DNA from 3 places in the Rossellomorea sp. NPDC077527 genome. Region 3 is predicted to be linked to each of the others. Evidence: riboswitches for the same ligand, from Rfam matches in the RefSeq annotation. Region 3 holds a riboswitch; each other region holds the start of a gene.
The links. A riboswitch is a leader RNA that binds a small molecule or an ion and turns the genes downstream of it on or off. The one in region 3 is predicted to bind S-adenosylmethionine.
Positions count from the first base shown of each region.

Region 1: linked by a shared signal. The riboswitch ahead of ACIGG7_RS22135 (Na+/H+ antiporter NhaC family protein) and the one ahead of ACIGG7_RS15610 (YezD family protein) in region 3 are both predicted to bind S-adenosylmethionine.
Region 2: linked by a shared signal. The riboswitch ahead of ACIGG7_RS20760 (homoserine dehydrogenase) and the one ahead of ACIGG7_RS15610 (YezD family protein) in region 3 are both predicted to bind S-adenosylmethionine.

Region 1 covers NZ_JBITVL010000010.1:46,038-53,456, reverse strand. The annotation lists gene ACIGG7_RS22140 ((S)-benzoin forming benzil reductase) at 1-247, shown strand, start outside; gene ACIGG7_RS22135 (Na+/H+ antiporter NhaC family protein) at 499-1,818, opposite strand; SAM riboswitch class I at 1,902-2,006, opposite strand; gene ACIGG7_RS22130 (MFS transporter) at 2,413-3,585, shown strand; gene ACIGG7_RS22125 (DUF2187 family protein) at 3,874-4,146, shown strand; gene ACIGG7_RS22120 (YpbS family protein) at 4,244-4,501, opposite strand; gene cls (cardiolipin synthase) at 5,119-6,567, opposite strand; gene ACIGG7_RS22110 (alanine/glycine:cation symporter family protein) at 6,677-7,419, opposite strand, start outside.
Region 2 covers NZ_JBITVL010000007.1:132,052-139,470, forward strand. The annotation lists gene ACIGG7_RS20745 (spore coat protein) at 1-359, shown strand, start outside; gene ACIGG7_RS20750 (L,D-transpeptidase family protein) at 470-964, shown strand; gene ACIGG7_RS20755 (aspartate kinase) at 1,004-2,200, opposite strand; gene ACIGG7_RS20760 (homoserine dehydrogenase) at 2,245-3,492, opposite strand; SAM riboswitch class I at 3,631-3,741, opposite strand; gene ACIGG7_RS20765 (DUF2254 domain-containing protein) at 3,999-5,384, shown strand; gene ACIGG7_RS20770 (hypothetical protein) at 5,430-5,690, opposite strand; gene ACIGG7_RS20775 (helix-turn-helix domain-containing protein) at 5,723-6,937, opposite strand; gene ACIGG7_RS20780 (protease inhibitor I9 family protein) at 7,332-7,419, opposite strand, start outside.
Region 3 covers NZ_JBITVL010000004.1:240,109-247,527, reverse strand. The annotation lists gene ACIGG7_RS15640 (enoyl-CoA hydratase/isomerase family protein) at 1-304, shown strand, start outside; gene ACIGG7_RS15635 (quinone oxidoreductase family protein) at 316-1,290, shown strand; gene ACIGG7_RS15630 (acyl-CoA dehydrogenase family protein) at 1,313-2,488, shown strand; gene fabG (3-oxoacyl-ACP reductase FabG) at 2,510-3,268, shown strand; gene ACIGG7_RS15620 (MaoC family dehydratase N-terminal domain-containing protein) at 3,286-3,735, shown strand; gene ACIGG7_RS15615 (MaoC/PaaZ C-terminal domain-containing protein) at 3,732-4,139, shown strand; SAM riboswitch class I at 4,331-4,436, shown strand; gene ACIGG7_RS15610 (YezD family protein) at 4,559-4,678, shown strand; gene ACIGG7_RS15605 (phosphoadenylyl-sulfate reductase) at 4,781-5,479, shown strand; gene ACIGG7_RS15600 (sulfate permease) at 5,537-6,559, shown strand; gene sat (sulfate adenylyltransferase) at 6,603-7,419, shown strand, end outside.

The DNA of each region.
Region 1 (7,419 bases), on a different contig from region 3:
GGAGCTTACCAATAAGCATAGCCGCCATCAAGTCATCGCCTTCAGTCCAGGGGTGATGGATACCGATATGCAGGGGGAAATCCGTTCTTCATCTAAGGAATCCTTTGCTGATGTTGAATCATTCCAGCGCTACAAAGACGAGGGCATGCTTCGCAGCACAGATACGGTTGCAGATGTATTATTGAAGCTCATCACTGAAAGTGAAATTGAAAGTGGAAAGCTTTATCATGTGAATGACTTATTATAAGAGAGTGAGCAGATTCCGGGAAGCGGGATCTGCTTTTTTGAGGTTGTTGTTAGTGTCTAGACGATAAAGAATCTTGTGGTATTTACGGAGTTGGCCCGATAAGTGCTTAGAGTGGCCCGAAAAACGTCAAAAGTGGCCCAATAAGTGCTTAAAATGGTCCAATCAACAGCCAAAACTGCCCCGACATTCATACAACCCTATCCAAAAACAAAAAAGAGACAAATCCCGAAAGATTTGTCTCTTTAAAATCATTATGAAGACTGAATCGGATCTCCATCTGGAACGGGATTGCGCGTGAACTTTGGAAGGGCGAATTGAATTGCAATTAATCCGCAAACCGCAATCAATACTGGATAGAAGGCATATGGAATGATGCTGATCGGTGATATGCCGGCTACTTCTGCCACGAGCAGTGCCTGTGCCCCATATGGGATCAAGCCTTGGATGGCACAAGAGAAAATATCCAGGATACTAGCTGATTTACGGGCATCCACTCCATATCGTTCGCTAAGCGTTTTGGCAAGTGGACCTGCAATGATGATGGAAATGGTATTATTCGCAGTACAAAGATTTGTTGCACTGACTAACCCCGCGGTAGCAAGCTGTGCTCCCTGAGGGGATTTGATCTTACGGGTGGCTTGATACAGGATTGCCTGGATTCCACCGTTATGACGGATCAGTTCGACCACGCCTCCAATCAGGATGGAAAGGATCACAATCTCAGCCATCCCTGTCATTCCGTCAGCTACACTGCCAAAATAACTCGATGGGGTGAAGCTTCCATCCACAAATCCGATGATTCCTGCCAACAGGATTCCGCCTAATAGAACAACAAATACGTTCAATCCTGCAAGGGCTCCGATTATGACTCCAAGGTAAGGCAGGATTTTAACCCAATTAAAGCTTTCCGCCTCTACTGAGGATGGAGTGCCAAGCGTCAGGATAAACAGGATCACCATGGTGATGATGGCTGCCGGTAATACAATGAAGAAGTTCACTTTGAACTTGTCCTTCATTTCCGTTTTCTGTGTACGGACAGCAGCGATGGTTGTATCCGAAATAAACGATAAGTTATCTCCGAACATCGCTCCACCAATAACGGTTGCCATGGCAAGGGGCAGGGAAATATCTGCTCCTGAGCTGATTCCCGCTCCGATGGGGGCAAGGGCTGCAATCGTCCCCATGGATGTTCCCATTGATAAAGAGATGAATGCGGCAATGATAAACAATCCAACAATGATTAAGTTACCCGGAAGCACAGATAGGGCAAAGTTGACGGTTGAATCAACGGCTCCCATCTTTTCTGCCACTCCTGAAAAGGCTCCTGCTAACAGGAAGATGAAGACCATAATCATGATGTCGGGATGACCAGCGCCTTTAGCGAACCGTTCAATCTTAGCGGTCAACGACTCTTTACGGTTCATAACTAGGGCAACGACCGATGCAATGATGATGGATACGAGTACAGGAAATGCATAAAAATCTCCCGAAATGATACCAGCTCCAAGGAACAGGGAAACAAATATGATCAAGGGCAATAAAGCCAATAGATTTCCTTTTTCTTGATTCATGCTAACACTCCTTTGTCTTGGTGTGAAATGAAATAAAAAACCTCTTCTTATATAAGAAGAGGTTTCATTCAAACGAAACACTCTCCTTATCTTTCAAGCATTACGCTTGCTGGATGTGGCACAGCACTCACATAGAGTCCGCTGCCGAGACATCACAGGGCCAGTCCCTCCGTCTCTCTGGATAAGAAGATATGTTATTTACTTGTTTTAAAATATACTTCCATACTTTAAAGGGTTTCATCAAAAAAGTCAAACCGGAAAATATTGTGAACCAAAAGCGGAAGCGGCTCGACCAGGCCCGACAAGCAAAAGGCGAAAGCGTCGGAAAGGCGTCTTTTGCCTTTTTGACGTTCTTGACTTATGACCTCGAGGGCCTAGCCGCTGCAGCTGGATGAACCAAAAGCGGAAGCGGCTCGACCAGGCCCGACAAGCAAAAGGCGAAAGCGTCAGAAAGGAGCATTGATCCATCTCTTTCCCATCATCAGTCCTCCTGAAAAAGTATGACTTTATCCATAAAAAGGCATGAATTCATAGACAATTGAACAGTCAGGGTCTACTATAAGATAGACAAAAAACATCTTGGAGGATACGGTAGTGGAGAGAACTGTACGAAATCAAATTTTTACATTACAAGGGTTTTATTTATTGACGTTCTTCGGGGTTGGCAGTTTATACCCGTTACTCAGTGTGTATTTAAGTGAAAGCGTCGGATTGAATGGATATCAGATTGGAACCATCATGTCCGTCGGTCCCATCATGATGATTTTTTTTCAGCCGATATGGGGGATGGTAAGTGACACAACGAACCGTCCTACTGCAGTGCTGGGATTGACTTCTTTGATTGCCGGTATCTTTGCACTTGGCTATTTATTTATGAATATGTACTATGGTTTGCTGGCGGTCGCCATCCTGGTGGCGATTTTCCAAAGTGCGATCATCCCGGTTTCGGACAGTATCAGTTTGAAGTATACAAGTAAAGTCCGCTACAACTACGGAAACATCCGGCTGTTTGGATCATTGGGATTCGGTATTGCAGTCTTCACCATGGGGAGACTATCGGAAGGTTTCATCGGTCCGACGATCATTTTCTACTCGTTCTTTATCTGCCTCGTCCTTGCCGGTTTCCTTTCCTTCCGTTTTCCTAGAGAGAGAGCGGCTGCCAAGCTCGATTTAAAAGCAGGGATGAAGGAGCTATTCACAATGAAGAAATTCCTGATTTTCCTGGCTGTCACATTCCTGGTGTTCGGACCGAATTTAGCCAACAATGTCTATTTTGGATTGTTTGTGGAAGATTCCGGTGGTACGTACGCTGGAATAGGTCTTGCTTTCTTAATCGCTGTATTATCAGAGGTACCGTTTATGAGAGTTGCCGGAGGGTGGATTGATCGGTTTGGTCTCCTGACCGTAGCAGCACTAGCAGGTGCCGCTTCCATGATCCGCTGGTTGTTTTACTTCACAGAACCAAGTCTTTGGCTCGTCTACTCCTCAGCCGTCATGCAGGGCCTTGCCATTGGCCTGTTCATTCCCGCAGGGCTGAGGTATATAAAAGAAATTACACCGGCTCACATTACAGCCACAGCCGTCACCGTATATTCAGCCATTGGAAACGGTCTGGGAAACTGGTTCAGCACCTTTGTGGGAGGCTTCATCTATGAAACATACTCCATCTACACGGTGTACCTTTTCTTTGCCGTATTATCACTTATAGGTATTTTCTTATGCTTCGTTCTCATGAAAGAAGAGAAAAAGAATGCATTGGCTTATTAATAGAGGAATATCAGACATCCATGAATTCATGGATGTCTATTTTTTATAAAATGATTAAAAAGGAAGGATTTTCCTTATTGGGTATGGAAGTATACATAAGGAAAAGGTCTGAACCGATTCATCCACCAAGAAAAGCATCCTGAAAGGTTTTAACTTTATTAAATTGTGGTACAAAAAGGTTAAGTCATTCATTGAAATTTACATAAATACAGGTTAAAATAATATTATTAGAAAATTCTTTCAATTAAACAGAGAAACTTATAAATGATATAAAAAGGGGATTATAAAATGGAAAATACATTCGTTTACTCGAAAGAAAACGCCAACCTTGGGGATACTGTTCAGTTTAGAAGAAAGAAACAAGTCATTAATGGTGTCGTTACAACCTTAAGAGAAAATACCGTCATTGTTAAAATGGATAGGGAGATGGCGAAAAAGCTTGACCTTCCGGATGATCAAACGGTCGTAGCACATAAAAACTATGTGGTAATCGAACGAGCGGACAATGATTCACAGCCTGTCTTTGTCTATGATGGGTGGAATAGTGCATTAAAAGCGTAAGTTCCTTCATCCAACATAAAAAGCCCTGACGCATCTTCACCAAGAACTTGGATATAGATGCGTCAGGGCTTTTTACATTGTCTAATATTTATACGGGTTAGCTCATTCTCCCAACGTACTCCTCGACCATGTCGATTGTGACGAGCTTCCTTTGCGGTACAACCCCTTGGCGGGCAAGGACATTTATTTCATTCGTAATATGATTGATGCGATCCGTTGTAAATGGTTTACCGGCAGAACAAAGCTGAACAGCCTCTTCAATCGCTCTTTCCCGTTGGTCATCCAGTATCATAAATTGTTGAACCAGTTGGTTCTGTTTGTTGGAATGCTTGGAAATTTCTTTATGAACACTCATGATCTCATTCCTCTCTATGTCTTTCACACATTACCTCTATTATGCCTTCTTCCAACACCTGATGGCAATGTCGAACATTCTTTTTTATTGGTTCTTTTCGGCAACGTTGTTGCTTTTTCTATCAGCCTACGATTCATCCATGCTCTGTCTATGAGTATGTGCTGGAGGGTGAAGGGAACTGCTTCGCTTTCCGCGGACGTTCGGCCGAGCCTCCTCAGCAAAATTCGCTTCCGAGGTCTCGACGCGCACGTCTTCCGCAGGAGTCTCCGCATTTCCCCTCACCCTCTAAAGAGGCAATTGTTGACAGAGCTGAATGGTTCATAAAAATAAATAGAAAGAGCATTAGTATATTTGATATATTCTATCACTGCATAAAAGAAAATGGTTTGGATAAGTAATCCTGACATTTACATGGTTATACTGAAAAAGTTATGCTTGGACAGTTGATTGGAGCGGAAGGTGCTCGACTCCTGCGGGAAATGCTGGACAGGTGAGACCCCACAGGGCTTTAGTCCGAGGAGGCTCACCGCCAGCCCCGCGGAAAACGAGCACCTGGAGCGGAAATCAACCACAACTCGCTTCTTCTAAAACAATAATGTTTACGAAAACAGCCATTTTTATAAAATAGGGGACAGCAGCCTCGAAATAGACTCCTTCACTTTAATCATAATCGGTCGTTGATGGTATCCTTCCAAGGTCAATTCCCGGCTTTTTTTAATGTCATCCATAAATACTGAGCTCAAGTGTTCAGAGAGTTCCTGGTCATATAAGAAGGCATTGACCTCGAAGTTTAAGCGGAAGCTTCGCACATCGATGTTGGCTGTGCCGACAGATGAGATGGACTCATCTACTACGATGGTTTTGGCATGTATGAACCCGTTATCGTAAATATAAATTTTCACTCCCGCCTTCAACAGCTCACCGATATAAGAATACGTAGCCCAATATACGAATAGATGGTCGGGCTTATTCGGAATCATAATCCGGACATCCACGCCCGTAAGAGCAGCGATCCTCAATGAATCAAGAAGGCTGACGTCTGGAATGAAATAAGGAGTTTGAATGAAAATGGATTTTTTAGCTGACGAAATCATCTTGATGTAACCGTTTTTTATCTGTTCCCATTCCGAGTCGGGACCGCATGTGACAATTTGAACGCCTGCTTCGCCCGTAAAGGAAGAGAGAGGGAAGAATCGCAGGTCGTATGCAATCTTCTTAGACCGGCTGGCCTGATTCCAATCCAATATGAAGCGGGTCTGCATGGCCAGAGCCGAACTGCCTTCGATTCTCAGGTGGGTGTCCCGCCAATACCCGAACTTCGGGTTCAAGCCCAAGTATTCATCCCCCACGTTGAAACCACCGACATACCCGACCTTCCCGTCGAGAATCACGAGTTTTCTATGATTACGATAATTTAACCGTAGATTGACAAATGGTATCTTCGAGGGGAAAAACACTTCCACTTCGCCACCTGCAGAGAGGAGTTCTTTAAAGAATCCCCGCCTCGTTCGCCGGGACCCCATCTCATCGTACAGGACCCTGACCTTGACTCCTGCTCGGGCTTTTTCAACGAGCTTAGCCAAGATTCGTTGTCCCAACTGGTCTTTTTTGAAAATATAATACTGAATATGAATATGATCCTGTGCAGCTTCTATGTCTTCTAATAGTGCTTTAAACTTGTCTTCTCCATGTGTAAATACTTTGACTTCATTATCCTGGGTCAGTAAAGCATCATTATTGATCAGATGCATATAGATCAAGTCCTGATAGCGGGAAGAAATGTCATTCTTAAAAGGAAAACGATGTTCTTTCAACGTATGGATCTGGTTTTGGATCAAGCCTTCTATTCCGATTTTCTTCATATCTTCCCAGTCAAACAACCGTTTCCTGGTCAAATTTTGGCCAAAGACTAAGTAGAGGATGAATCCCAGTAATGGAATGAAAAACAATACCATCAGCCAGGCCCATGTCGCACCTGCATCCTTACGCTCGAGAAAGATGATGGCGGCTGCAAGGATCAGGTTCAGGAAAAATAATATCCCCAGAAGTGTAGATAGGATACTCATATGCCAAGGCTCCTTTGACTAACTTTCTATGACTAGTATACATGAGAACGGAATAGAAAAAAATGACAAGAAAAAAAGAGCAGAAGTCTGCTCTTTTTTAGAAAATGATTTATTCATTTGCTGCCTTTTTAGTCATTTCTCTTTCACGTTTCGGCCAGCTTTCGACACCTCGTAATCCTGGAATATCATCAGCATAGAAGACAGGGTCTAATCCTTGTCGGCGCTGAGTCATGTAGTTGTCCAGTGCTTTAAAGGCAATCGGAGCCAGGATTCCGATGGCAATCAAGTTCGTAAGGGCCATCAGTGCCATAGAGAAGTCTGCCAGACTCCAAACGATATCGAGACTTGCAACAGAACCGAAGATCACCATTCCTAGTGCAATGAAACGGTAGACTAAAAGACCGGTTTTGCTTTTGTTGATGAATGGGAGGTTGGCTTCCCCGTAATAATAGCTTCCGATGATGGAGCTGAAAGCAAAGGTGAAGATGGCAATCGCCAGGAAAATACCTGCCCATGAGTTAAAGTGTTCAGACATGGCTGCCTGAGATAATTCAATTCCCGTCAAACCTGATCCGTAAGCATCTGACGTCAGAATGATAAACGCCGTAGCGGAACAGACCAGAATGGTATCGAAGAATACTCCTAACGCCTGAATGAACCCCTGTTTTACCGGATGGGAAACAGATGCCGTAGCAGCTGCATTCGGTGCACTACCCATACCGGCTTCATTGGAGAATAATCCACGCTTTACACCATTCATGATAGCGGCACCGATCCCGCCGCCGACCACTTGGTCAAAGCCGAAGGCACTTTTGAAGATAAGGGCGATGACACCGGGCATTTCGGTAATAT
Region 2 (7,419 bases), on a different contig from region 3:
CAACCCAGCAATACAAAATGTCCCAATCTCATACCACAACATACGGCATAAAGCCGGGAGCTCCAAAAAAACCGAATCAGTCCGTTCAAGACCTTTCAGACAAGGGCTTGTCTGCGTATATGCTGGGACAGACCAAATCATTGGCCTCACTCCTTGCCATGACAGCTCTCGAAATGACCAATCCCGTGCTGAGACGTGTTGTTGCCGACAGTGTACCGAATTTTATTGAAATGAGTTATGAAATTTTCCTTTATCAGAATAAGAATGGGTACTATCAGGTTCCACAGCTGAACGATCAGGATATGACCCTGATGCTTAAAAGCTATACGGAGGTTCCACAGCAGAATCTCCCTCAATAACCTCTCATTACGCCTGCGCCAGGACGCAGGTGTTTTTTATTTTACCCGCCTCACTGAATGCTTCTCATACACATAGAATGAAGTGAAAATGAAACAGGAGGTGACCCAGGTTGATTCATACGGTAAAAACAGGAGAAACACTCGGACAGATTTCGAGGGACTACAGGACTCCACTTTCTGCCATCCTTACGTCTAATCCAGGGATCAATCCAGATCAAATTTATCCTGGACAATTGATCACCATTCCCGGGATTCCCGATGCTACCGGCAATCCTTATAGAATTCAAGTGTCAGTTAACAACCGCACTCTTCGTCTATTCAAGGATGGGGTTCAAGTGAAACAGTATCCTATCGCTGTGGGAAGGGTCCTATTCGAAACTCCTATTGGGGATTTCATCATCATCAATAAAGCACCGAACCCCGGGGGGCCATTTGGAACGATGTGGATGAGCTTATCCAAAGAGAGTTATGGGATTCATGGAACAAATAACCCCGCTTCCATTGGAAATGCCGTATCAAAGGGATGTATACGGATGTACAACAAAGACGTGGAAGAGCTTGCAGGAATTGTACCGATCGGGACACCTGTATCCATCATTCCATAAAGAAAAAAGTGTATAGAGAAGACACTATACACTTTCCCTTTATAATACAGCCCTTTTGGGTTCCATATAATCCAAACCAAAGTGCATGTGAAGAATTCTTGCGGCCTTTTCAACATCAAAGCGATCGACAAGGGCACTTAGACCAACCGATGATTCCCATACCGACACCTTTCCAATATGATAATCATGAAAAACATTCGTCACCTTTTCTTTTACTTCTCCCGAAGAAGGGATGCTTCCTATCACACATACTTTCGATAAGCCTTCCTTTATTTCAAAATGGGAGTAAGCTCCTTTATACCCACTGACGATTTTTTTCACTGAGTGAACATCCTGGTCTTTTATGATCAGAGCCAGGTCTTGATGATGCTTGATTCTTTCTGTTTCGATATGGTGAGAATCCAGATCGTATAGAATCAACGATTCCCCTCCTTCGCATCCATGGATGGTGAGGACCGAAATATCCTTCTGAAGCGCTACGCCGACTATATTTCCGTTCTTTTGGACTTTGTCACTGATGAGGGATCCCCGCCCCTCCTTTAAACTTGAACGAACAATCAAAGGTACATGGTGTTCCTTTGCGTGTTTAATCGCTCTTGGGTGCAGGACGTTTGCTCCCATCGTGGCAAACCGGAGCATGTCAGCATACGATAATCCCTCGATTTTTGCAGCTCGGGGTACCACTCTCGGATCTGAGGTGTACACTCCATCCACATCCGTGTATATGTCACATCGATCTGCTTTCAAGGCGGAAGCGAGTGCTGCTGCCGTCGTATCTGAACCACCCCTCCCCAAGGTTGTGAGTTCACCATCTTCTGTAACTCCTTGAAAACCGGCAACCACTACGATTCGTCCTTCGGATAATTCTTTCTTAATCCTTCCGGTATCAATGGATGTAATTTTGGCATTTCCAAACACCGAGTCTGTTCGGATTCCCGCCTGCCTGCCGGTCAGGGACACTGCCTCCATCCCCTTATGTTGAAGGGCCATTGTCAGTAGAGAAATCGTGACCTGCTCTCCTGTTGCAAGCAGCATATCCATTTCCCTTTTTTGAGGAACTTCCGATAGTTCACCCGCAAGCTTGACAAGGGTATCCGTCGTTCTAGCCATGGCCGATACGACAACCACGACGTCATTTCCCTTTTCCTTTTCTTTTATGACATAACCTGCCACCCGCTTAATCCGATCCGCAGAACCTACAGAGGTTCCACCAAATTTTTGAACGATGATACTCAAGTGATCCCCTACTTTCTTTCAGATCTATTTGCTCCCAAAAGGTGTCAGTAAACGGCCACGCCTTCCTTCACTTCATTCTCAAGAGGAATTTCGTCCAGGATGGAAACCGCCTGAATCTGTTCCTGTGATTGAAGGAGCGCTTCTATGTCCTCTTTCTTTCCTTCTACAAAGACGTACAGGTGACTGCCCAGCTGAATTCGGTCCTTTAATGTGAAGAGCGTAATCCAGCTTTGATATTCTTCATTTGCTCGTACACGCAAGACCCATTGCCCGCTGCTACCTTCTCGAATCTCCTCATTGTGCACCGTGCTTTCAGGAGAATCCGTGTATTTCCCCTGTATTAACGAAAGAAAATCCTCCACCATGGCACTTCCCGTCGGACGTTTTCCCGCACCGGGCCCAAGCAGTGTGACTCTCCCCACCAGGCTACCCTTCAGTGAAACCGCATTTTCCACATCCTCCACCCCGTAAAAAGGATGGGTGTCGTGGACCAGGATCGGCTTTACTTCACCCTTGATTCGATTGAATCCGTCGCGTTCCAAAGAACCTACATGTTTAAAGCGCAACCTGAAGGACTCGGCTGCCTGCAGCCATTCTGCCGTCAAGTGCGTGATCCCTTTACGCCTGACATCCTTCCACTCCGGCTGCCTGCCAAAAGCCGTCTGACTCAGAATGAGGAGTTTATAAAATGCATCGTACCCTTCAATATCGCTCGTTGGATCCGCCTCTGCATACCCCTTTTCTTGAGACTGCTTCAGGGCGGCTTCAAAGGAAAGTCCCTGCTTCCTCATTTGGGATAGAATAAAGTTGGATGTCCCGTTCAAGATTCCCTGGATACTTCTGATTTCATTTACCTTTATAAGTTGACGGATGGTGCCGATGACCGGGATTCCTCCCGCTGTGGTCGCTTCGAAACCAACTGAAACCCCATGATTCAAAGCCTTTTCCAATAGATCAGGTCCATATTTGGCAAACATGGCTTTATTGGCCGTGACGATGTGGATCCCTTTCTCAATCGCTTCGGATAAATACGTATAACACGGCTCTTCTCCTACAATCGCTTCGAAAATCACATGAAGATCCGGGATCTCTAGTATGTCTTTAAACTCTGTGGTGACTTTAATTGAAGGGTTGATTTCCCTTTTCTTAGTGGGGTCCTTGATGAGGATCGCCCTCACTTTCACCTCTTTGCCGAGTGCTTCCTTCAATCTGTCCTGATGAGTTTCAATAGCCTCACAGACCCCTTGACCAACGGTCCCAAACCCCAGAATCGCCACATTTATCACTGACATCTTTCAGCCTCCTTATCCTTCTAAGATCATACATACAATTGATTCATTCCTGCCTGAAGATCCACTGGGCGTGGTGGAAAGAGGATATAAAGAAAAGCCCTCTTCTTGTAAGAAGAGGGCTTCATATACATGCTCCTCCCCTTATCTTCCAGATCCACATGGAATCTGTAGGAATTGGCACCTTTACAGACTAATCCTGCAGGTTGCCGGGCTTCATCGGGCCTATCCCTCCGCCGCTCTTGATAAGAGATATAACGTTATGTTTTCACTTGATATTTGAGTATGAATTGGATTATATAGGGGATTCATTCCATCGTCAATACCATTTTCATTATTTTTTAAAAATTCTTTCTACTGTCCCGAATGACATTATTTCCAATAGGTTTACTACGTTTTTTAAAAAAACTACAGCCTCTATCAATCTATTTTTCATTAAGGAGGTTTTAACCGGTACAGGCAGGGAAAACTAACCCATATCCATTTACTAGAAAGGATTCGTTTTCATTATGTTAGAAAAAATACTCCCTTCATCCATCCGGAAATACTTGCTCATGTCAAAACGTCAGCGTATGCATGAGATTCGCCTGACCATTTGGTATATGCCTTTCTTGTACATATGTCTTTCCATACTGCTGGTCGTCATTACTCTTTATTTAGACCTTCAACTGGAAATCTCTCAGTATTTGTCCGATTTTTTAAGTATGGATGCTTCTGTCACCAGAATTCTGGTGAGCACACTGATCGGCGGCGTTCTGACACTCAGTGCCTTCACACTTAACTCTCTGCTTGTCGTGTTGACGACGTTCAGCGGACAGTTTTCACCAAGAATGCTATTGAATTTTATATCGGACAAACAGACACAGCACGCCCTCGGTATTTTCAATGGCAGTTTTGTTTACGTGCTTCTTCTGTTTCTGTTTATCGGAAGTTCAAAGAAGGAAATGTTTGTCGCTGCACCCATGATCACGATTGGACTGGCCTTTCTATCAGCTATTACCTTCATCTTTTTTATTAACCATGTGTCTACATGGATGCAGGTCCATAATATTACGTACAATATGAAGCAGGTGTCTGAAGGGATGATCCACCAGACTCTGAAGAAAGATCTAGAAGCACATCGCACCACTGAAACTGGGGACATCATGGAAGAAGAAAAGAAAAACATCGTTCACGTGAAGGCTAAAAGTTCAGGATACATTCAATTAGTCGATTTTCAGGGAATGATCCAACTTGCACAGAGAGAGGATCTTGTCCTTCAACTTCATTATAAAGTGGGCGATTATGTTCTCGCCGGCAATAAGTTATTAAGTATATGGGGGCCTGAAACAGCCAACATCTCCATTGATTCTTATCTGCACTTTATTGAGATGGGGCATAAAGAAACAGAGATTCAAGACCTGCAGATGGGAATTCATAAACTCGCAGAGGTGGCGATTAAATCATTGGGAAATGATGATCCCAAAACGGCCTCCAACACCATTGACCAGATGGCCGATTTGATGCTAACGGTTGAGGATCAATTATCCTTCACTCCATATTTAATCGATCAACATGACAGGATCCGCGTCATTCTTCAATCAGAACCATTTAATTATTATTTATATCGTGGATTTGGATATATCCGTCACTATGCCAAAGACAACCACCTAATCATAACGGAAATTGTAAGGGCACTGGCCCTCTTGGCTGAATCCACTCAACCTTCAAAACATCATGACCTTTGGGAATTCGCCTGCAACACCATTGATCATATCGAAAGAGAAGTCATCTACGAATTAGACAAGACCTTTCTTCTCCAAGAAGTTCATAAGCTGGCACGGCTCACGGGCAATCTGAAGGAGTATAAAAAAATCGAAAGTAAATTCTATCCGAACGCGAATGAAAACACGTAAAAAGCTTCATTTCTCTTGTTGAGAAATGAAGCTTTTTATTAGGGATTATATCCACGTTTCGACAATGCTGGAATCTTCTCCTTGGGCTTTCGGTACACGTGAGAATCGATCTGGGATTTCACTTCTGACCGCTTCTAACGTAGGTCTCATCAAAATGGTGTGGGTCGGTTGATTCACTTCGAACAGTCTTGCGACATACATACCTTGATAATCTTTAGGACTACAGTAGATACAGATGATTGGCAGTTTGTAATTATTTAATTCCACCTCATCAAATGATGATATTAGACGATCTGGATTTTCCATCGACTCTCTCCTTTACTCGTTCTTTTGAATAATCAGCTTATGCACTCTTTTTTTCCATCCAGTTGATGATGGTTGTATAGCTTCTGGATATAGTAATTACACTGAGAATATTGTCTTTCTTCCTTCGACAGAGGAATAATAACATTCTCCATATATTGATAATACGCTTCCTCTCCCTCATGGACCCTGATACTAAGCATCGTAAATAGGTGCTCTTTGTAGGAAGCCTTCATGGTTCTCGAATAAAGAAGTCCTTCTTCTATTAAACTTTCAAATCTTTCATTATTTACAGGGCCGTCAACATTCAGGGAACTATCAATATAGCCAAAAAGAATACTGACATAGTCTTCGGTAGGAGACTCATGTTTCACTAAGCCAAAAGCTGATTGAAATGCTTCCTTTGCCTTTCCATCCTGCATGACCTCTCGATAGAGTCCTCCCAAATTCAAGTAAAGAATAGCTTTCCTTCTATGGTCATGTAGATTATCACAATGCTGTATCAGCTCATCATACTTCTCTACTAGTGTTTGGAGACTTCCCTCTACATTTTTGCCTTCCGCTGCCAACTGAATGGTAGCTGCGTCAATACATCTTGTAAAATTAAACGTTTCTTTGAAGTAATTCAGGGCAAGCTGACTATATCCCAGTGACTTGTCATACTGCCCTAACTTATGATAGCCCATCGACATATGGTAATAGGATTCAGGATTGGAGTAAATGTCCCGATCGATTTTCTCCAAATACGTAATGGCTTCTTGTGGATTACCTTTTTCAAGCTCGTACATCCCTTTAAAGTGATAGTATAATTGAAAGTCATAATCGTACATATGAAAAGAAAGACGCTTATTAGAAAATTGACCTAAATAGAATGCGGCTTCTTTCAGTTCACCTTTCATCATTAAGTACCTTGCTTTCAATAGCTTATAAGTACCATTCAACGTTTCGATTTTGATAAGGGGATTTTGTTCAATGGTTCCCTTCAATAACTCGATCTTTCCATTTACCTGCTTGATCATGACATCATGCCACAGTTCCAAATCCAGTCGTAATTTTTTAAAAACTTTTAACTCTTTCTCGATGTTGATATGTAATCGTTGATTGAACAAATCAACTTTATCTTTCGTAACCTGTAAGTGCCCACTTTCAATTTTACTAATATGTCCTGGAGTACAAACCCCTGCCCCCATTTGTTTCTGAGTCATCCCTTTATAGATGCGAAAGTATTTAATAAATGCCCCAATATCCATTATCCAACCCCCATGATGACTTAGTAGAAATCTCGTTCCTCTCAAAAACAGGTTTACCGCTTTATCTTTTTTTATAGCGGAATACATTCTACTAATATTATACTAAGAAATTATCACGAAGAAATTGGGGTTTTCCACAGGCATAAGATTTCGCAAAGAGAGACTTTATACCTATTTATTTTCTTTAGCATACTACCTCAATAAAAAGTTTTCATATCTTCTCCCTACTATTTCAACTATTTTTACAATCATTTGAAATCAAAAGAAAAACCAACTAGTTCTTTGTGCTTACTCCATTTTCCCAACTTAGGACACTCATGCTTACTATTTTGAGAAAATGTTTTTTTATGGACTCCGTTTATACATATAGAAAGCCACACTTATGGTGGCTATTTTATTCCATTCGATTGGAAGGCTGGATTGGCGGTTCAAGCTGTAGTTCCTTATTTCGATAAATCTTGGAAATAACAGCAGATCCCATC
Region 3 (7,419 bases):
GTTCTTCTTTACAGGAGAACCTGTATCTGCACGGAGGATGTATGAATTAGGGGTGATCAATAGACTGGTACCGGCTGATCGATTAGAGGAAGAGACAAAGGAGTTGGCTACTAAACTAGCTACGGGGCCAAGCAAAGCCTACGGAATGATGAAAAAAATGATTGATCGTTCATACACTGCCACACTTGATGAAATATTGGAACAGGAAAGAATCACTCAAACGTTGATGATATCAACGGAAGATCATGTAGAAGGAGTTTCAGCGTTTAAAGAAAAAAGAACCCCATCCTTTTCGGGGAATTAGGAGGAGTACAGATGAAAGCGATCCAATTTAAGGAGTTCGGTGGTCCCGATGTTTTGAAGAATGTGGATATTGACATGCCTTCACCTGGGGGGAGAGAAGTATTGATCCAGGTGCATGCCTCTGCTGTCAATTATGCGGATACTGCCCGGCGCGAAGGACAATATGTGGTAAAGACCCCCCTTCCATACATTCCCGGAGCGGAAGTATCCGGTATTGTAACCGAAGTCGGAGAAGGTGTGACCAGGGTCAAAAAAGGAGACCGGGTTGTAGCGATGATGGATTCAGGAGGGTATGCAGAATATGCCCTGACAGATGAACGATCGATCATCCCCCTTCCATATGGCTTGGATTTCAAAGAAGCGGCCGCGATTCCTGTACAGGGGTTGAGTGCGTATCATATATTGAAAACACTTGGGAGATTACAGCACGGTGAGACCGTCCTCATTCATGCAGCTGCAGGTGGCGTTGGGCTCTTTGCCGTTCAACTCGCCAAACGATTCGGTGCCGGTAAAGTGATCGCCACTGCCAGCACAGAAGAAAAGCTTCTCCTTGCAGAAGAAATGGGGGCAGATGTATTAGTCAACTATACAGAGGATGATTGGGAGAAAAAAGTCTTGGATGCTACAAGCGGAAAAGGTGTGGATCTCGCATTAGAGATGGCAGGTGGTGATGTCTTTTATAAAACATTAAAGTGCCTCGCCTATTTCGGGAGAATGATCATTTACGGTGTAGCAAGCGGCGAGCAAAGTAGGTTCTATCCATCTTCATTAATGGCCAAGAATCAGTCGGTTACCGGTTTCTTTCTTCCTCCTTTGATGAGAGATTCCGAACTGACCCAGAAAACCCTTCACGAGATCTTTCATTATGTGGCGAATGGTGATGTAAAGGTCACAGTCGGTCACGTGTTTCCGCTTGAAGAAGCAGCTAAGGTTCATTCCCTCATGCAGGGAAGACAAACCGTTGGAAAAGTGATTCTGAAGCCATAAATTTTAAAAAGGGGGAAGAAAGATGAACTTACGCCTATCAGATGAACAAAGGATGATTCAAAAGACCATTCGTCGATTTGTAGAGAAAGAATTGATTCCTTTAGAAAATGAAGTGCTTCGAAATGAAAGGGAAGGCAAGCCCAGTCTCTCTCCAGAAAAAAGGAAAGAGCTGCAAATGAAGGCAAGGGACGCTGGATTCTGGGGAATCAACACTCCGGAAGAATACGGAGGGGCAGATCTCGGTCAAATGATGATGGCCATAGTCTATATGGAAATCTCCAAGACCTTTGTTCCATTCTCCTTTGGCGGTTATGCGGATAACATACTTTATTACGCCAACGAAGAACAGAAGAAAAACTACTTGATTCCAACCATTAATGGAGACAAGAAATCATGTTTTGCCATGACGGAACCTGGAGCGGGATCTGATACCCGTAATATCCGTACCACAGCAGTGAAAGACGGAAACGAATGGATATTAAATGGAGAGAAAACGTTCATTACGGGTGGAAACGAAGCAGATTTTGTCATGGTCATGGCCGTCACGGATAAAGAAAAACACCAGCTTACCGGGAGAGACGGGGTCACCTGCTTCATTGCCGATAGAAGTATGGGCTGGAAGTCCGAATATATCCATACGATGGGTGAATGGGGACCGGCGAGCCTTATTTTTGAAGATGTAAGGGTTCCTGAGGAGAACATCCTTGGTGAAATCGATAGAGGCTACGACCTGGGCTTGGAGTGGATCGGTTTTGCCCGCTGGATCGTAGGTGCCCAGGCGGTTGGAGCAGCAGAACGCCTTCTTCAAATGGCCATCAACTATTCGAAAGAAAGGGAAACCTTTGGAAAACCTATCGCCGACCGGCAGGCCATCCAATGGCAGATTGCAGATTCTGCCGTGGAAATTGAAGCGGCCCGCTGGCTCGTGTTAAATGCAGCCTACACGCTGGATCAAGGAGAAGACAATCGTCATGTGGCGTCCATGGCAAAACTCTATGGATCCAATATGGGAAATCGAGTTGTCGACCGTGTCCTGCAAATTCACGGGGGGATGGGCTACACAAGAGAGCTTCCTATTGAACGCTGGTATCGTGAAGCCAGGTTATGGCGAATTTATGATGGGACCGATGAAATCCAAAAGCTGATCATCTCAAGGAATTTATTAAAGGGACATGTGAAACTGGGGCAATTTGTATAATTTGATAAGGAGGCAATAGGAATGGGAAAACGATTCGCAGGTAAGGTGGCATTGGTGACTGGTGGTAGCAGAGGGATCGGCAGGGCGATTGCGGGATTACTGGCTGAAGAAGGAGCAAAGGTGGCCATCATCGATGTGAATGAAGAGGCGTTGAATGAAGCAAGTGAGATATTTAAACCTTATGAACTGTATACAAAAGTTGCAAATGTCGTAGAATCACAGGAAGTTGAACATGCGGTCAAAGAAGTGTATGAATCCTTTGGTTCCCTTGACATCGTCGTCAACAATGCAGGAGTTATCAGGGATAATCTACTATTTAAAATGACCGAGCCTGATTGGCAGACCGTCATGGATGTGCACTTGAAAGGCTCATTCAATGTAGCGAAGGCGGCGCAAGTGTACATGGTGAAACAAAAGTATGGACGGATCATCAATATATCCTCCACCTCTGCACTCGGAAACCGTGGACAGGCAAACTATGCTACAGCAAAAGCGGGTCTTCAAGGACTTACGAAAACTCTTGCCATTGAGCTCGGACCGTTTGGCATCACGACCAATGCGGTAGCACCAGGATTCATTGAAACTGATATGACGAAAGAGACGGCGAAACGAATCGGAATCACATTCGAGCAACTGGTAGAAGCAAGTCTTCAAGAAATCCCGGTAGGAAGAAGCGGGCAGCCAGAAGATATAGCGAATGCAGTGGCCTTCTTTGCAGATGAAAAATCTTCATTCGTCAATGGTCAGGTTCTTTACGTTGCAGGGGGACCGAAAGCCTAAAGAAAGAGGTGCAGGATATGTTTGAATCATTTATCGGAAAACGTTCGACTCCCATTGAAAATCAGGTAGAAAGAGGAGCGGTTCGTAAATTTGCTGAGGCCATAGGGGACCCTCATCCTCTGTATGTGGATGACGCTACCGGGAAACGCTCCAGGTATGAAGGGAACATCGCTCCTCCCACTTTTCCAAGAGTGTTGGGCTTTGGATCGGTCGAAGGCCTTCATTTACCAAACGTTGGTTTGATTCACGGTGAACAATCCTTTCATTATGTAAGGCCATTGAAGGTAGGGGAAAGCATCCAATGTTACACGGAAATTAAAGACTATTATGAACGGAAAGGGACAGACGGGGCTCTGGGTTTTCTGGTAATTGAAGACGTGGGTGTAGATTTGCACGGGGAGAGGATTTTCACTTCCCAAGCGATTGTCATTATTACAGAAGCAGTCAGAAAGAGGTTGAGTAAATGACTACACTACAATCAATTCATATAGGGGATACACTGCCTCCGGTTGAATTGGCACCGGTATCGAGAATTGACCTGATCAAATACGCAGGGGCTTCCGGGGATTATAACCCAATCCATACCATTGATGAGGAAGCCCTGAAACTTGGCCTTCCAGGAATCATCGCTCATGGTATGTGGACGATGGGCAATGTGTCAAAACTATTCACTCCTCATTATGAAGAAGGGTTTATCAAGGATTACACTGTACGCTTTAAAGGGATGGTCATGTTGAATGATATGATTACTTTACGAGCTAAAATGGTGGATAAAAAGGATAACTCACTCCATTTTACTGTTACTGCAACCAATCAAGTCGAGAAAACCGTGATTGAGGGTAAAGTCGTCTTTGAGTTATTGACTAGTTGAAGAGAAAATGATGTTCAAAATATACGACATATTGCTTTCTAAAAATAATGTTGTAAATCGAACTGGGGTCGAATAAACATAAAAAGAATGGAAATCTCAAGAAAATGAGCCTAAAGACATAAATCCGATCGAAAAACTCGGGTTGACTTCTTGGTGGATTGTGATATTATTTAGAATATTAAAATTAATAACTCTTATCCAGAGTGGTGGAGGGATCTGGCCCTGCGAAACCCAGCAACCTACGTTATGTAAGGTGCTAATTCCAGCAAAATGTGAAGCCATTTTGGAAGATAAGGTATTCTTACCTGAACAACTTTCCAAAACGGAAAGTTGTTTTTTTATTCACTCTTCATATGGGTATGGTGGAAGATTGGGGGAATCAAATGACAAAAGAAAAGAGCCATCAGGCACAGTTTGACATGGTAGCAGAGAAGATCCAGTCTATGCTTGAAACCATGAGCTATGGTTCAATCACGATTGTCGTTCAAGATGGGAAGGTCATTCAATTAGAGAAAAATGAGAAAGTCCGAATCAAATAAGCTGACTAGACAAACTAGAGGCGCATAACAAAGATAAGGGACACCCTTTATCTTGTTATCGCCTCTTTTTATTTGGATAAGCATCAGGAAAAGGGGTGTATCATGTTAACCTATCAGACTTGGAAACAGCCAAACTTGGATTTCGAAGTGGATACGGTCTACAAAGGGGCGTTAAATGTCCTGGAATGGACGTACAGCCACTATGGTGAAAAAGTGGTATATGCATGTAGTTTCGGGATTGAAGGCATTGTGCTCATCGATCTAATCTCCAAGGTACAACCGAAGGCATCCATTGTATTCCTCGATACGGGCGTACATTTTAAGGAAACGTATGAAACGATAGAAAAAGTGAAAGAGGCTTATCCGGATCTACACATTCAAATGCAAAAACCTGAGTTGACAATGGATGAACAGGCCAAAGAATATGGAGATAAATTGTGGGAGAAAAACCCGAATAAGTGTTGCCAAATCCGAAAACTTGACCCTTTGAAGGATGCTCTGTCCAAGGGGAATGCCTGGATATCGGGATTAAGAAGGGAACAATCCCCCACAAGGAGACATGTTGAATTCATCAATAAGGATGATAAATTTCAATCGATTAAAATTTGCCCTTTAATTCACTGGACATGGAAGGAGATTTGGCGATATGTCCATAAACATGATCTGACTTATAACACCCTTCACGATCAAGGGTATCCGAGTATAGGGTGCTTCCATTGCACAACTCCAGCCTATGATATAAATGATCTCCGCTCCGGAAGATGGAAAGGAAAAGGAAAAACAGAATGCGGCCTTCATTGAAATGGGTGACAATACTTGCTTGAAATCACAGCGCTTATCATTAGTTTGTTCTTTGCTATGAACATTGGTGCCAGTGGAGCGGCTGCATCAATGGGAGTCGCATATGGTGCAGGAGCGATAAATAATATCAGGACCGCATTATGGATATGTGCCGCAGGTGTCCTTAGCGGAGCGGTACTGGGTGGAGGAGAGGTTGTCAAGACAATCAGTTCAGGAATCATTCCTCAGAATCTGCTGTCGATCAAAATCGTCCTCATCATTTTGTTATCTGCGACGATTTCTCTATTTCTGGCAAATGTCATCGGAATTCCGTTATCGACGAGTGAAGTGACAGTGGGAGCAGTTGTGGGTGTTGGAGTAGCTTATCAGGTTCTTTATGTAAAATCACTGATTACAATCATGTCATTTTGGGTGATTGTCCCGGTTGTCGCGTTCGTTGTCACATGGCTTTTCGGCTTATGTTTAGTGGGACTTGAAAAACGGGGGTACCATTTAGAAAAAAGATGGCTTGCGTACCTGTTAATCATCTCAGGATTCTTTGAGGCTTTTTCTGCCGGAATGAACAATGTAGCAAACGCTGTTGGCCCTTTAGTGGGGGCCGGTTTGTTGTCCCCTTCACGAGGGATCTTAATTGGCGGATTATTCGTTGCACTGGGGGCTGTATTACTGGGAAAGAAAGTGGTCGAAACAAACGGAAAAAAGATTACGCAATACTCGAAAGCGGAAGGAATCGTTATTTCCTCCACAGGAGCGATCCTCGTAATGGTGAGCTCACTGTATGGATTGCCGATTCCCCTCACACAGGTCACTTCGTCTTCCATCATTGGCTTAGGCGTGGCTAAAAGCGGAAAGCAGATGCTGCAAAAAAAGATTGTTAAAAAAATAGTGAAAATCTGGGTGGTCTCTCCCTTGATTTCACTCAGTATTTCATACTTCTTAGTGAAGCTGGTTATCGATAGTGATTTGTACTCGATTGTAGTACCGATAAGTGTCATCATTGCCACGGTAGGAGCTTTGTCCCTCATGAGGGTGATTAATGAGGAAAGACGGTCTGTCCACGAAGACGGCGGGGGAATTTAATATTAATTCCGATTAAAACAATAAGTTAAGGAGGATATTTTGAATGAGTTTACAACCGCACGGAGGAGTTTTGGTTCAATCTTATTTACCTAAAGAACCATATAAAGATATTCAACAAGAAATCCCACTGGATGAAATCGCATTAAGTGATTTGGAGCTCATTGCAATAGGTGCCTATAGTCCAATCGAAGGGTTTTTGACAGAACGGGATTATCAGACCGTAGTGGAATCATTGCGACTTGAGAGCGGATGTGTATGGAGCATTCCAATCACCCTGCCCATAGAGGAAAATCAAGCAGGTCTCGTGGAGAAAGGGCAGAAGAGCAGGCTTGTATATAAAGGGGAAACATACGGACTCATTGATGTAGAGGATATATATGAACCTGATAAACATAAAGAAGCCCTTCTAGTATACGGAACGACCGATGAGGATCATCCTGGTGTAAAAAAATTATTCCAGCGTGGTGATGTCTATGTTGGAGGCAGGATTACATTAGTGAAAAGACTGTCTAAATCTTTCACTGAGTATACATTTGATCCAGCTGAAACACGACAATGGTTCAATGAAAAAGGGTGGAAAACGATTGTTGGTTTCCAGACAAGAAACCCCGTACACAGGGCTCATGAGTATATCCAGAAAACCGCTTTGGAAACGGTGGATGCCCTATTCTTGAATCCGTTAGTGGGTGAAACCAAAGCAGATGATATTTCAGCGAAAATCCGCATGGAAAGCTATGAAGTGTTATTAAAAAACTATTATCCGAAAGACCGGGTATTTCTCGGAGTCTTTCCCGCTGCCATGAGATATGCAGGTCCAAGGGAAGCCATTTTTCACGCGTTAGTACGAAAAAACTACGGGT